Regions from separate parts of the Mesorhizobium sp. LNJC391B00 genome, predicted to be linked through region 2. Evidence: riboswitches for the same ligand, from Rfam matches in the RefSeq annotation. Region 2 holds a riboswitch; the other holds the start of a gene.

Region 1 (6,435 bases), on a different contig from region 2:
TGGCCGCAGGCCAGACCTCGCAGCAGACGCTGCTGGGCAGCGGCGTTTTGGCGCTGACCATCGACCAGGGGGCGCACACGCAGCGCTATCAGGGCATCGTCCAGCTCGACGGCGAGACGCTGGAAGACGCCGCGCGCACCTATTTCCGCCAGTCGGAGCAGATCCCGACCGACCTCAGGCTGTCGGTGGCCAAGCTGCTGACGCCCGGCCCCGGCGGTGCGCGCGAGCAGTGGCGCGCCGGCGGTATCCTGGCGCAGTTCCTGCCGCAGTCGCCCGAGCGCATGCGCGTGCCCGACATTTCGGGGGGCGACGGCGATCCGCGCGACGTGATGAACGAGCCGGCCGACAATTCTTGGCGCGAGCTGGTGGCGCTGCTCGGCACCATCGAGCCGACCGAGCTGATCGACCCGACCATCGGCGCCGAGCGGCTGCTCTACAGGCTGTTCCACGAACATGGCGTGCGCGTCTTCGGCGGCGTGCCGGTTGCCGACCAATGTTCCTGCTCAAGGGACAAGATACGCGGCATCCTCGAGGGGTTTTCCGCGCAGGAGATCAAGGACAGCACCGAAGATGGCGGCATCCACGTCGCCTGCGAGTTCTGCTCGAAGCAGTACGACTTCGACCCGGCGGAGTTTGCAACTCAGTAGCATCTCTTCCTTCTCCCCGTTCACGGGGAGAAGGTGCCCGAAGGGCGGATGAGGGCAGCGCGAACTTTGGTGAATGGCCGCGCATAGCCTAGGTCATGTGCGTGGAAGATAACCTCATGACTCTGGCGCTGCCCCTCATTGCCCTGCCGGGCATTTCTCCCCGTATAGTGACGGGGAGAAAACCCCTAATTCACCGTCCGTCGGGTCCCCGGCAGATCCAGCGAAAACGCGGGAATAGCGACGTCGAACGTCTCGCCCTTTTTGTTGCGCATGGTGTAGTGGCCGACCATGAAGCCGGACGGCGTCGAGAGCGGGCAGCCTGACGTGTATTGATAGCTGTCGCCGGGATTGAGCTCAGGCTGGTCGCCGACCACACCGGCGCCGCGCACTTCCTCGACCCGGCCGCTGCCGTCGGTGATGTGCCAGTAACGCGCCATAAGCTGCACGAAATCGTCCGACTGGTTGTCGATCGTCACCTGGTAGCCCCAGACATAACGGTTCTCCGCCGGGTCCGAGCGGTCCTCCAGGTAGAACGGTCTGACCTGCACTTCGATGTTGCGCGTGACGGCGCGGTACATGGGCTGCTCCGGTTGCGCAGCAGGGAACATTTGTCGCGCCATGCGGTTTGATACGCGCAGAGCGGCATGTCCTGCCAGCCTCAAAGCGCAGTGCCGACAACAATGTCATTTAAGTGACACATGACAATGTTGGTGTGCGCAAACCTTGCCGGCGACTCAAGGCCCATCTGTCGACTGACAAAGCAGCCGCGAGCGGCCTTTCCGGAGTGACCAGATCTCGATGGAACCAGCTCTCACAGCCGCCTTCGCTTCCTCCGCTTTGCTTCTTTCCAATCTCGCCAGCATCCTGCTTGCTTCGTCGAAACTGCAAGCGCGTCGCCTTATCCCTCCGCCGTCCGGCGAGCAGCCACCGGTCTCGATCGTCGTGCCGTCGCGCGGCGTGGAGCCGTTCACACAAGAGACGCTGCAGCGAGCCTTCTCGCTCGACTGGCCGCGCTACGAACTGATCTTCTGCGTCGCTCACGCCGACGATCCCGTCGTCAAACTGATAAACAGGGCGATCGTCCTGTTTCCCAACGTGCCGGCCCGGCTGCTGATCGGCGACGACCGCGTCAGCAGCAACCCGAAGCTCAACAACTGCGTCAAGGGCTGGGAAGCGGCGCGCTATCATTGGGTTATTCTGGCGGATTCCAACGTGCTGATGCCAAGGGATTACGTCCAGCACCTGATGGCGGCCTGGCGGACCAATACCGGGCTTATCTGCTCGACGCCGATCGGCTCTCGGCCGGATGGCTTTTGGGCCGAGGTCGAATGCGCGTTCCTCAACACGCTGCAGGCGCGCTGGCAATATGCCGGCGAGGCGCTCGGTCTCGGCTTTGCCCAGGGCAAGAGCATGCTGTGGAACAAGCCGATGCTCGATACCAATGGCGGTATCCGCGCGCTGGCCGCCGAGATCGCCGAGGATGCTGCTGCAACCAAGCTGGTCAACGGACTGGGCCTGCACGTCAATCTCGTTGCCTCGCCTTTCGAGCAACCACTGGGGCAGCGCCGACTTGCCGACATCTGGTCGCGCCAGGCGCGCTGGGCGCGGTTGCGCCGCGTCACCTTCCCACTGTTTTTCGCACCCGAGATCCTGACCGGCGTCGCCGTGCCGTTGGCGTTGGCGCTGGTGGCGGCCGCAAGTGCCGGCATCAGCCTGCCGGCCACGGTGATGGCCGTGCTGACGGCGGCCTACATTCCCGAATGCGCGCTGGCCGCGGCCAAGGGCTGGCATCTGTCGCTGCGCATGGTCCCGGCGATGATGGTCCGCGACATGATGCTTCCCGCCATCTGGGCGCGCGGCTGGCTGAGCGGCGCCGTCGACTGGCGCGGCAACACCATGACCATCGGCACCAAGACGGCCGAACTGGAAGAGGTTTCGTCGGGAGCGTGACGCCTCGCGGCCTATCCGGCTGCCTTCAGCGCCTGCGCAACGTCCTCCAGCAGATCGTCCGTATCCTCAAGACCGACCGACAGCCTGAGCGTTCCCGGCCCGATGCCAAGCTCGGCGCGAGCTTCGTCGCTGAGGTTCTTGTGCGTGGTGGTCGCCGGATGGGTGATCAGGCTCTTGGCGTCGCCGAGATTGTTGGAGATCAGCACGATGTCGAGCGCGTTCTGCAAGGCGAAGGCCGCCTGCTTGCCGCCCTTGACGTCGAGGCAGATCAGCGTCGATCCGCCCGTCATCTGCTTCTTGACGATGTCGGCCTGCGGGTGGTCGGCGCGGCCGGGATAGATGACGCGGGCGATTTCCGGCCGTCCTGCCAGGAAATCCGCGATCTTGGCCGCGCTTTCCGTCTGCTGGCGCACCCGAACCGGCAGCGTCTCCAGGCCCTTGAGCAGCGTCCAGGCGTTGAACGGCGACAGGCTCGGGCCGGTGTGGCGGAAATAGTCGTGCAAATTCTCGTCGATCCATTTCTTGTCCGACAGGATGATGCCGCCGAGACAGCGTCCCTGGCCGTCAATGTGCTTGGTCGCGGAGTAGACGACGATATGGGCGCCGAGCTGCAAGGGCTTCTGCTGCAAGGGCGTGGCAAAGACATTGTCGACGATCAGCCTGGCGCCGATCGAGGTGGCGAGCGCCGCCACCGCTGCGATGTCGACCACTTCCAGCGTCGGATTGGTCGGGCTTTCCAGGAAGAACAGTTTCGTGTTCGGCCGCACCGCCTTTTCCCAGTTGGCGATGTCGGTGCCGTCGACCAGCGTTGCCTCGATGCCGTATTTCGGCGCCAGCGTCTCCACCACCCAGCGGCAGGAGCCGAACAGCGCGCGCGCCGCAACGATATGGTCGCCGGCCTTGGCGCTGCACAGGAGCGCTGCCGTCACCGCCGCCATGCCGGACGCCGTGGCGCGCGCATCTTCGGCACCCTCCAGCGCGCACATGCGCTTTTCGAACATGTCGACGGTAGGGTTGGCGTAGCGCGAATAGATGAAGCCCGGCTCCTCGCCCTTGAAACGGGCTTCCGCGGCCTGCGCCGTTTCATAGACATAGCCCTGGGTGAGATACATCGCTTCCGACGTCTCGCCGAACTGTGAACGCAGTGTTCCCCCGTGCACGAGTGCGGTCTGAGGCTTCCAGTTACGCTTCTTGGTGCTCATCGCTTTTGTTCCAGACACAAAAAAACCGGCCGCGAAAGTCGCAACCGGTCCATATGGCCTTGCGGCCCGACGGTCCTTTAGCGACTTGTTTAACGTGGCTGCAAGCCGACCGGCCAAATCACCACGGGATAACGACCCTTTAGACCTCACCTGCGCTTGCGTCAATTGCCGGCTTCATTAAGAGGTTTGTACCAGGCAGGTTCCGCAATAATATCCAGCGGTTTTGCGGCAAGAACCTGCCACAAAGAGACCGACCTTGGAGCGGAGCCAGCCTTTTGCGGCAGACAGGCATTCTTCCCGATCAGGACATTTCCGCGCTGTTTCAGTCCGGCGCGCTGGAGTCGCCGCGCGCGCTCGATGTCGACCAGGTGCAGCCGGCGAGCCTCGATCTGAGGCTCGGCGACAAGGCTTTTCGCGTGCGCGCCTCCTTCCTGCCGGGTCCCGATCATCTGGTGGCCGACAAGCTTCACCGGCTGAAATTGCATGAGTTCAGTCTCGCCGAGGGCGCGGTGCTGGAAACCGGCTGCGTCTACATCGTGCCGCTGCTCGAAAGCCTGGCGCTGCCCGCAAACGTGTCCGCCTCGGCCAACCCGAAGAGCTCGACAGGCCGGCTCGACATCTTCACCCGGGTGATGACCGATCGCGGCCATGAGTTCGACAAGATCGCCGCCGGCTATCACGGGCCGCTTTATCTCGAAGTCAGTCCGCGCACCTTCCCGATCGTCGTGCGCGCCGGATCGCGACTGTCGCAGATCCGCTTTCGCACCGGAAACGCGCTGTTGTCGGAGGCAGAGCTGAACGAATTGCACCGCGCCGAGATGCTGGTGGCGACCGAGCCGCCCAACATTTCCGGCGGCGGCATTGCGCTGTCGATCGATCTTGACGGCGACCAGAACGGCCTGGTCGGCTATCGCGGCAAGCATCACACCGGCTTGGTCGATGTCGACAAGCGCGCCGCCCAGGATGCCGTCGATTTCTGGGAGCCGCTCTACAAGAGCGGCGCCGGCGAACTGGTGCTCGACCCGGACGAGTTCTACATCCTGGTCAGCCGCGAAGCCGTGCACGTGCCGCCGCTCTACGCCGCCGAGATGACGCCCTTCGATCCGCTGGTTGGCGAATTCCGTGTTCACTATGCCGGCTTCTTCGATCCGGGCTTCGGCCATTCGGCCTCAGGCGGCACCGGCAGCCGGGCGGTGCTCGAAGTGCGCAGCCACGAAGTGCCGTTCATCCTCGACCACGGCCAGATCGTCGGCCGGCTGGTCTACGAACACATGCTGAAGCGGCCGCAGGCGCTTTACGGCACCGATCTCGGCTCGAATTACCAGGCGCAAGGCCTCAAGCTCTCCAAGCATTTCCGCCCCGCCGGCTGAACCTTCGATCACCGTCAGGCAAAATACTTGCCTGCGCTGCCTCACCATGCTTGGCTGCCTTTCGGTGGCCGGCAAGAGAACGGCGCGCAAGGGGAACCAAAATGCAGATTTCAAGATGGATCATATCGGCAGCGAGCGCTGCCATGCTGGTGATATCGGCCGGCTCGCTGGCTGAGGCGCAGGAGAAATTGAAGATCGGCACCGAGGGCGCCTATCCGCCCTTCAACACCATCACCGCGGACGGCAAGATCGAGGGCTTCGACATCGACATTGCCAATGCGCTGTGTGCGCAGATGAAGGTCGAGTGCGAGATCGTCACCCAGGACTGGGACGGCATCATCCCGGCGCTGCAGGCGAAAAAGTTCGACGCCATCATCGCCTCGATGAGCATCACCGAGGAGCGCAAGAAACAGGTCGCCTTCACCAACAAATACTACACGACGCCGCTGGCGCTGGTGGCGCCGAAGGACAGCGACCTCACTTCCACCGAACCGGCAGCCCTTGCCGGCAAGACGGTGGGCGCGCAGGCCTCGACCACCCAGGCCGACTATGCGCAGGACGCCTATGGCAAGGCCGGCGCCGAGGCGAAACTCTACCCCACCCAGGAAGAGGCGATCACCGACCTGCAGAACGGCCGTCTCGACGCCGTCATCTCCGACAAGTTCGTGCTGATGGACTGGCTGAAGAAGGCGAGCGAAGGCTGCTGCAAGCTTGTCGGCGACGTCAAGGGCACCGAGACGCAAGCCGGCATCGCTGTCCGCCTGGAAGACACGGCGCTGCGCGACAAGCTGAATGCGGCGATAGACGCCATCGTCGCCGACGGCACTTACAAGAAGATCCAGGCCAAGTATTTCGATTTCGATATTTATTGAGTCCCGTCCGCCGGCGTCAGCCGCGAAAGAGATACTCTTTCGCGGCGCCAAGGCAGGCATGAAAATGGCCGATAAACAGCAGTTCGCGTGCGGCCAAACGTTTCCTGCCCCAAAAGCCTTCGGTCAGTTTGACCTCGTCGAGCGAAGCGTTTGAGCCGCGCTTCAACGGGAACAACTGCTTGTCGAGGCAACCGAGGACATGGGCCTTGGCGGAGTCGATGCCGCAGACCTTGCCATTGTTGTTCAGCCTGTCGCTGCAAAGCGCTGATGTCATGTGATCCGTGTTGCGCATCAGAAAGCTCACCTGGGCTTTCGAATAGCCGGTTGCCAGAAGACGGCTCGTCATCGCCAAACGGGCTTCACGATAGGACTTCGGGCTGCACTGGCCGGCGCT
Region 2 (6,435 bases):
GAATGGCCCGGGCACCTGACCGTCATCGAGTTTCCGGACAGGGCGCATGCGTGGGGCTGGTACGATTCATCAGCCTATCGCGAGATTCTGGCCTTGCGCACCGACAACTCCCACGCCGATGTGATCATCGCCGATGGCGTTCAGCACCCGCACAAGGCGACGGACGTGCTGGAATAGGGGCAAACTACCGCTTCAGCAAGAACACCGCTTGCTGGCCGAAGAAATTCCAGAACCACCATGGCATCGACAGGCCGATCTTCTGGCCGTTGCCGTCGAGCGCGGTGGCTTTCTCGACCGAGGCGCCGAGTTCGTCGACCAGATTGACGAAGTCGCGGATGGTGCAGAAATGGATGTTGGGCGTGTCGTACCAGGAATAGGGCAGGTCCGCGGTCACCGGCATCCGGCCATTGACGAACAGCGACAGCCGCACCCGCCAGTGGCCGAAATTGGGGAAGGAGACGATGGCGCGGTTGCCGATTCGCAGCAGTTCGTCGAGCACCAGCTTCGGGTTGCGGGTCGCCTGCAGCGTCTGTGACAGAACGACGAAGTCAAAACCCTTGTCCGGATAGAATTCGAGGTCGGTGTCGGCATCGCCCTGGATGACCGAGAGGCCGCGCGAAACGCATTCATTGACGCCGCGCTGTGACAGCTCCAGCCCGCGGCCGTCGACCTGCTTGGTCTCCTGCAGGAGTTCGAGCAGCAGGCCGTCGCCGGAGCCGACATCGAGCACCCGCGACTGCGGGGGTATCAGGTTGGCCACGACTTCGAGGTCGACGCGCTGGCTGCCATTGACGCTCATGAGGCGAGCCCCCTTGCGCGGGCCGCCGAGCCGATGAAGCCCTTGATGGCGGCAAACAGTTCGGGTTCGTCGAGCAGGAAGGCATCATGGCCGCGGTCGGTGTCGATCTCGACGAAGGAGACCGATGCGCCGGCGGCGTTGAGCGCATGCACGATCGAGCGGCTCTCCTCGGTCGGGAACAGCCAGTCCGAGGTGAAGGACACCAGGCAGAAGCGGGTCTTGGTGCCGGCAAACGCGTCGGCCAACCGGCCGCCATGATCGGCGGCGAGGTCGAAATAATCCATCGAACGGGTCATGTAGAGGTAGGAGTTGGCGTCGAAGCGGTCGACGAATGTCATGCCCTGGTGGCGCAGATAGCTTTCGATCTGGAAGTCGGCGTCGAAACCGAAGGTCAGCGCTTCGCGGTCCTGAAGATTGCGGCCGAATTTGCGGTGCAGGGCGGCTTCCGACAGATAGGTGATGTGGGCGGCCATGCGCGCCACGGCGAGCCCCTTTTCCGGGCGCTTGCCGTGCTCGAAATATTTGCCGCCATGCCAGTCCGGATCAGCCATGACAGCCTGGCGGCCGACCTCGTGGAAGGCGATGTTCTGCGAGGAATGGCGTGCGCCTGTGGCGATCGGCAGGGCCGAGAAGACGCGCTCGGAATAGCATGACGCCCATTCCAGCACCTGCATGCCGCCCATCGAGCCGCCGAGCACGCAAAACAGCTTTTCGATGCCGAAATGGTCGACCAGCATCAGTTGCGCCCGCACCATGTCGCGGATGGTGATGATTGGCAGGTCGAGGCCGTAGGGCTTGCCGGTGGCGGGATTGGTCGAGGCCGGACCGGTGGAGCCGAGGCAGCCGCCGATGACGTTGGAGCAGATGACGAAGAAGCGGTTGGTGTCGATGATCTTGCCGGGACCGATCAGCACTTCCCACCAGCCGGGCTTGCCGGTCACCGGATTGGTGCTGGCGACATGCTGGTCGCCGGTCAGCGCGTGGCAGACCAGGATGGCGTTGGTGCGGGCATCGTTGAGGTCGCCATATGTCTGGTAGGCGATCTGGAACGGCGACAAAAGCGTGCCGGCGTCGAGCTTCAGCGGCTTGTCAGGGCCAAAACGCAACACAGGGCTCGACGGGTTGTCGGCCTCGTTGTTGGTTTTTGTAGCGCGGAGCGCGGCCATGTGACTCTCCTTGCCCGCCGTCAGGCAATAAAAAACCGGCAATGCGATCGCAAAGCCGGTTACGTCACGCAAACGGCCCTTTAGCGAGTTGTTTAACGTGGCTGCAAGCCGACCGGCCAAATCACCACGGAACTGTTGCGTTCTTCTAGAACTCGTGCGGCCCGGCGTCAACGGCCAGCTATTGCCCGCCTCTCGACATTCGCGGCTACGGCTTGTATTTCCGCTGCGGCCTCCGGACGGAGGCATTCTCGATGGATTTGCGACATGGACAAGACAGCGGACAAGGCACGGCCGACTCCCCGCGCGGGCATTATGGACATCGACGCCTATGTGCCGGGCAAGAGCACGGCACCGGCCGGCGTCGCCAAGGTCCATAAATTGTCGTCGAACGAGAACCCGCTCGGCCCGTCGCCGAAGGCGATCGAGGCCGCGCGCGAAGTGGCCAGCAAGCTCGATGTCTATCCCGACGGCACCGCCCGCCGGCTGCGCGAGGCGATCGCCGAGGTGCATGGCCTCAACCCGGCAAACATCATCTGCTCCAACGGTTCCGACGAGATACTTGGCCTGCTGGCGCAGACCTATCTTGCGCCAGGCGATGAGGCGATTTTTACCGAACATGCCTTCATGGTCTACAAGATCTACATTCAGTCGGCGGGGGCCAAGCCGGTTGCTGTGAAGGAAACCGAGGAGCGCGCCGACGTCGACGCGATCCTGGCCGCGGTGACGCCGCGGACCAAAATCATCTTCCTCGCCAATCCCAACAACCCGACCGGCACCTATCTGCCATTCCAGGAGGTCCGCCGCCTGCATTCCGCGCTCCCGGGCAACGTGCTTCTGGTGCTGGACGCGGCCTATGCCGAGTACGTCAGGCGCAATGACTATGAGGCAGGTATCGAGCTGGCGGGCAGCGCGCAGAATGTGGTCATGACCCGCACCTTCTCCAAGCTCGGCCTTGGCGGCGCGCGCATCGGCTGGATGTATGGCCCACTGCACATCGTCGATGCCATCAACCGTGTTCGCGGCCCTTTCAACGTTAACGCAACAGCGATCGAGGCCGGCATTGCCGCCATCCGCGACCGCGCCCATGTCGAGCGCAGTTCGTTGCACAACCAGACCTGGCTTACCTGGCTGAATGAAGAACTGACGAAGCTTGGGCTGCGCGTGACGCCCAGCGTCGGCAATTTCGTCCTCATCCACTTTCCCGACGACAAGAGGCATTCGGCTGAGGCGGCGGACGACTACCTCACCCAGCGCGGCTATATATTGCGGCGCGTTACCGGCTATGGCTTTCCCAATGCGCTGCGCATGAGCGTCGGCACCGAAGAAGCCAATCGCGGCGTCATCGACGCCCTCACGACATTCCTGAAAAGCTGAAACAATGACATTACCGATGTTTGAAAAGATCGCGCTGGTCGGCATCGGCCTGATTGGCTCGTCGCTGGCCCGCATCATCCGCCGCGAGGGCCTGGCCCGCCATGTCGCCATCGCGACGCGCAGCCCGGCCACGTTGGCACGGGCGAAGGAGCTCGGTCTTGGCGAGAGCTACACCACCGACGCCAGGGAAGCGGTCCGCGACGCCGACCTGATCATCGTCTCGGTGCCGGTGGGATCGTCGGGCGAGGTGGCGCAAGAGATCGCAGCGGCGCTGAAAAAAGGCGCCATCCTCACCGATGTCGGTTCGACCAAGGCCTCCGTCATTGCGCAAATGCAGCCCTATGTGCCGGACGGCGTGCACTTCATTCCGGGACACCCGCTGGCGGGTACGGAGAAATCGGGCCCGGATGCGGGTTTCGCCGAGCTGTTCGAAAACCGCTGGTGCATCTTCACGCCGCTGCCGGGAACCGATCCGGCCGCGCTGGAAAAGCTGTCGGAATTCTGGCGGCGCTGCGGCTCCAACATCGACACGATGGACCCGCAGCATCATGACATGACGCTGGCCATCGTCTCGCATCTGCCGCACATCATCGCCTACAACATCGTCGGCACCGCTGACGATCTGGAATCGGTGACCAAGTCGGAAGTGATCAAATATTCGGCTTCCGGTTTCCGCGACTTCACCCGTCTGGCCGCCTCCGACCCGACCATGTGGCGCGACGTGTGCCTGCACAACAAGGATGCCATCCTGGAAATGCTGGCGCGCTTTTCGGAGGACCTCGCCTCGCTGCAGCGGGCGATCCGCTGGGGCGACGGCGACAAGCTGTTCGACCTGTTCACCCGCACCCGGGCCGTTCGCCGTTCGATCATCGAGGCCGGCCAGGATATCGACGCGCCGGATTTCGGCCGGCAGGCGGTCGAGCACCCGGTGAAAAGTTAAATCTGTTTCAGACGGGCCAGGTCGCCGCGACCATGGCCATTGTCTCGGCCCGGTCCGGCGCGCCCAGCCGGCCGCCGAAGCGCTGGCATTTGAGCGCGGCCGCCGCGCTGGCAAAGCGCAAGGCCTGCTCGATAGGCATGGCTTCGGCAAGCCCGACGGCAAAGGCACCGTGAAACACGTCGCCGGCGGCAAGCGTGTCGACCGCCTTGATCTTCGGCGCCGCGATGTGGCGCACGCATCCGGCGGACCGGTCATGCCACCAGCTTCCCGCGGCGCCGCCGGTCACCGCGACAAAGGCGTCTGTGCGGCTGGCGAGGTCGGCGCAGGCGGTTTCGGGATTCAGCGCGTGGCCGCAGACGATGCGTGCAGCCGTCTCCGAAGCGACGATGTGCGACGCCAGCGGCAACAGACGCTCCAGCACCTCCAGCGGCGCCGTGTCGGCGTCGAGGATTGCCGGGCAACCGGCGTCGCGCGCGGCGGTCAAGGCAAGAGCGGCGGCGCCCGGCCAGCGCACATCGACCAGCACGGCATCGAAGCCGGAAAGATCGGCGACAGGCACCGCCTCGGGGTCGGCCTGCGCCTTTGGGTCGTAGAAGGGCACGATGATGCGCTCGCCATGAGCGTCGACCAGGATCGCGGCCAGCGCCGAGCGGGCGCCTTCGACGCGGCGGACAAAGTCGCAATCGACGCCCTCGGCCTCGATGCCGGCCAGCAATTGGTCGCCGACGGCATCGTCACCTGCACTTGCCCACAGGAACACCTCGGCGCCGAGACGGCGGGCGGCGCAGGCAGCACTTGTCGCCATGCCCGAGGCGATCTGGATGCCGTCCGAGGCGATGAACTTGCCCTGATGCGTGGGCAGGGTTTCGACGCGCAGGATGGTATCCAGCGTCAGCGCGCCAACGCTCAGCAGTTTCACCGGTCGGTTCATGCGTCGGCTTGCTCGAGCATGATCTCTCCCCAAAAGCCGTTGCCGCTCTTTGCGATCATGCTCTATCTCTTTGTTTTAACGCAATTCCGGACGGAAAACTGCTCACACTTTTCCTGGAATTGCTCTAATCGAGCGGCTTGATCTTGCCCAGCGGAATGAAGCCGAGCGAGACCTTGCCCTTCACCACCTTGAGCGGCATCGACGGTTCGTTGCCGAGCAGCGCCAGACCGGCAAAGCCTTGCTCGATCTGGCTCTTCTGCTCGGGGATTGCGGTGGCGAGGATTGCCGCCACGGCTTTGGGATCCTGCAGCTTGATCGTCAGGTCGGCATTGACCTGGCCGTTGGCGTCGACCGACACCGGGCCGGAGACGGTGATGCGCGCGGTTCCCGACGACAGATCGAGCTTGTGGATGCCGACCGCCTGGCCGCGCAGGCTCCTGGCCTGCGTCTTCATCAGCGCGACGCCGTTCTTCAGCGTCGCGTCGCCGCTGCCGTCGAGCGGCGGCAGCACGCGCCCGCCGATCGCGTCGGCGTCGATCTCAAGATCGGTGAAGCTTCCGGTATAGCCAAGGTCCTGACCGTCCGGCCGCAACTCGCCCGCCGCCGTTCCGGCGCTGAACAGTGAAACCGGGTCGGTGTCGTCGGCCGGATCGGTCTGGCCGGACAAGCTCTCGGCCTGCAGCGAAATGCTGCGTGGCAAGGGCCAGGAGAGCTTGGCATTGGCCTGCAGATTGTCCCAATCGATCCATAGCGGCGCCATCCCCGGCACCGAGGTGCGCAGCGGCCCACGCAACTCGGCGGCAGGCGACAAAGGCCGGATGAGCTCTGCAACGAAGTTGAAGCTACCTGCCGAGGCGGCAACGTTCCTGGCGTCGTCCTCGTAAGCCAGATTGTCACAGGAGATGGCAAAACTCAGGGGGTAGCCGCTGACGGTGAGGTTGGCGCAGCCGGCCTCGATGCCTTTGTCCTTGAGCGAGGCCACCGCCTTGTCGGCTTCGCTGCTGACGCGACCGGCGACATAGAACCAGACCGCGCTGTAGACGCCGAACAGCATAATGACCAAGGCAGCGAGCCACATCAGCCGGCGGCGAAACTTCGACGGACGCTCGTCACTTGACGTCATGCTGCGGCTTTCATTAACGCGGGCGTGTTGCGGGTGGACTGTGGCTTACGCAACAAGCAAAAAGAACAGAAGAGCACCGATTCCGATGCGGCGGCGTCACTC

Evidence for each region. Region 2 has a riboswitch for S-adenosylmethionine ahead of X750_RS139685 (homoserine O-acetyltransferase). Riboswitches for the same ligand answer to the same signal wherever they lie in the genome.
Region 1: linked by a shared signal. The riboswitch ahead of X750_RS160005 (O-succinylhomoserine sulfhydrylase) and the one ahead of X750_RS139685 (homoserine O-acetyltransferase) in region 2 are both predicted to bind S-adenosylmethionine.

The regions. Positions count from the first base shown of each region.
Region 1 is NZ_AYWI01000001.1:582,230-588,664, forward strand. It holds gene X750_RS160020 (Hsp33 family molecular chaperone) at 1-647, shown strand, start outside; gene apaG (Co2+/Mg2+ efflux protein ApaG) at 833-1,225, opposite strand; gene X750_RS160010 (ceramide glucosyltransferase) at 1,446-2,597, shown strand; gene X750_RS160005 (O-succinylhomoserine sulfhydrylase) at 2,609-3,799, opposite strand; SAM riboswitch at 3,857-3,934, opposite strand; gene X750_RS160000 (2'-deoxycytidine 5'-triphosphate deaminase) at 4,075-5,169, shown strand; gene X750_RS159995 (ABC transporter substrate-binding protein) at 5,271-6,041, shown strand; gene X750_RS159990 (hypothetical protein) at 6,058-6,435, opposite strand, start outside.
Region 2 is NZ_AYWI01000013.1:101,285-107,719, reverse strand. It holds gene X750_RS139675 (DUF1330 domain-containing protein) at 1-177, shown strand, start outside; gene metW (methionine biosynthesis protein MetW) at 185-799, opposite strand; gene X750_RS139685 (homoserine O-acetyltransferase) at 796-1,965, opposite strand; SAM riboswitch at 2,026-2,103, opposite strand; gene hisC (histidinol-phosphate transaminase) at 2,230-3,339, shown strand; gene X750_RS139695 (prephenate/arogenate dehydrogenase family protein) at 3,344-4,279, shown strand; gene X750_RS139700 (sugar kinase) at 4,287-5,210, opposite strand; gene X750_RS139705 (DUF2125 domain-containing protein) at 5,335-6,333, opposite strand.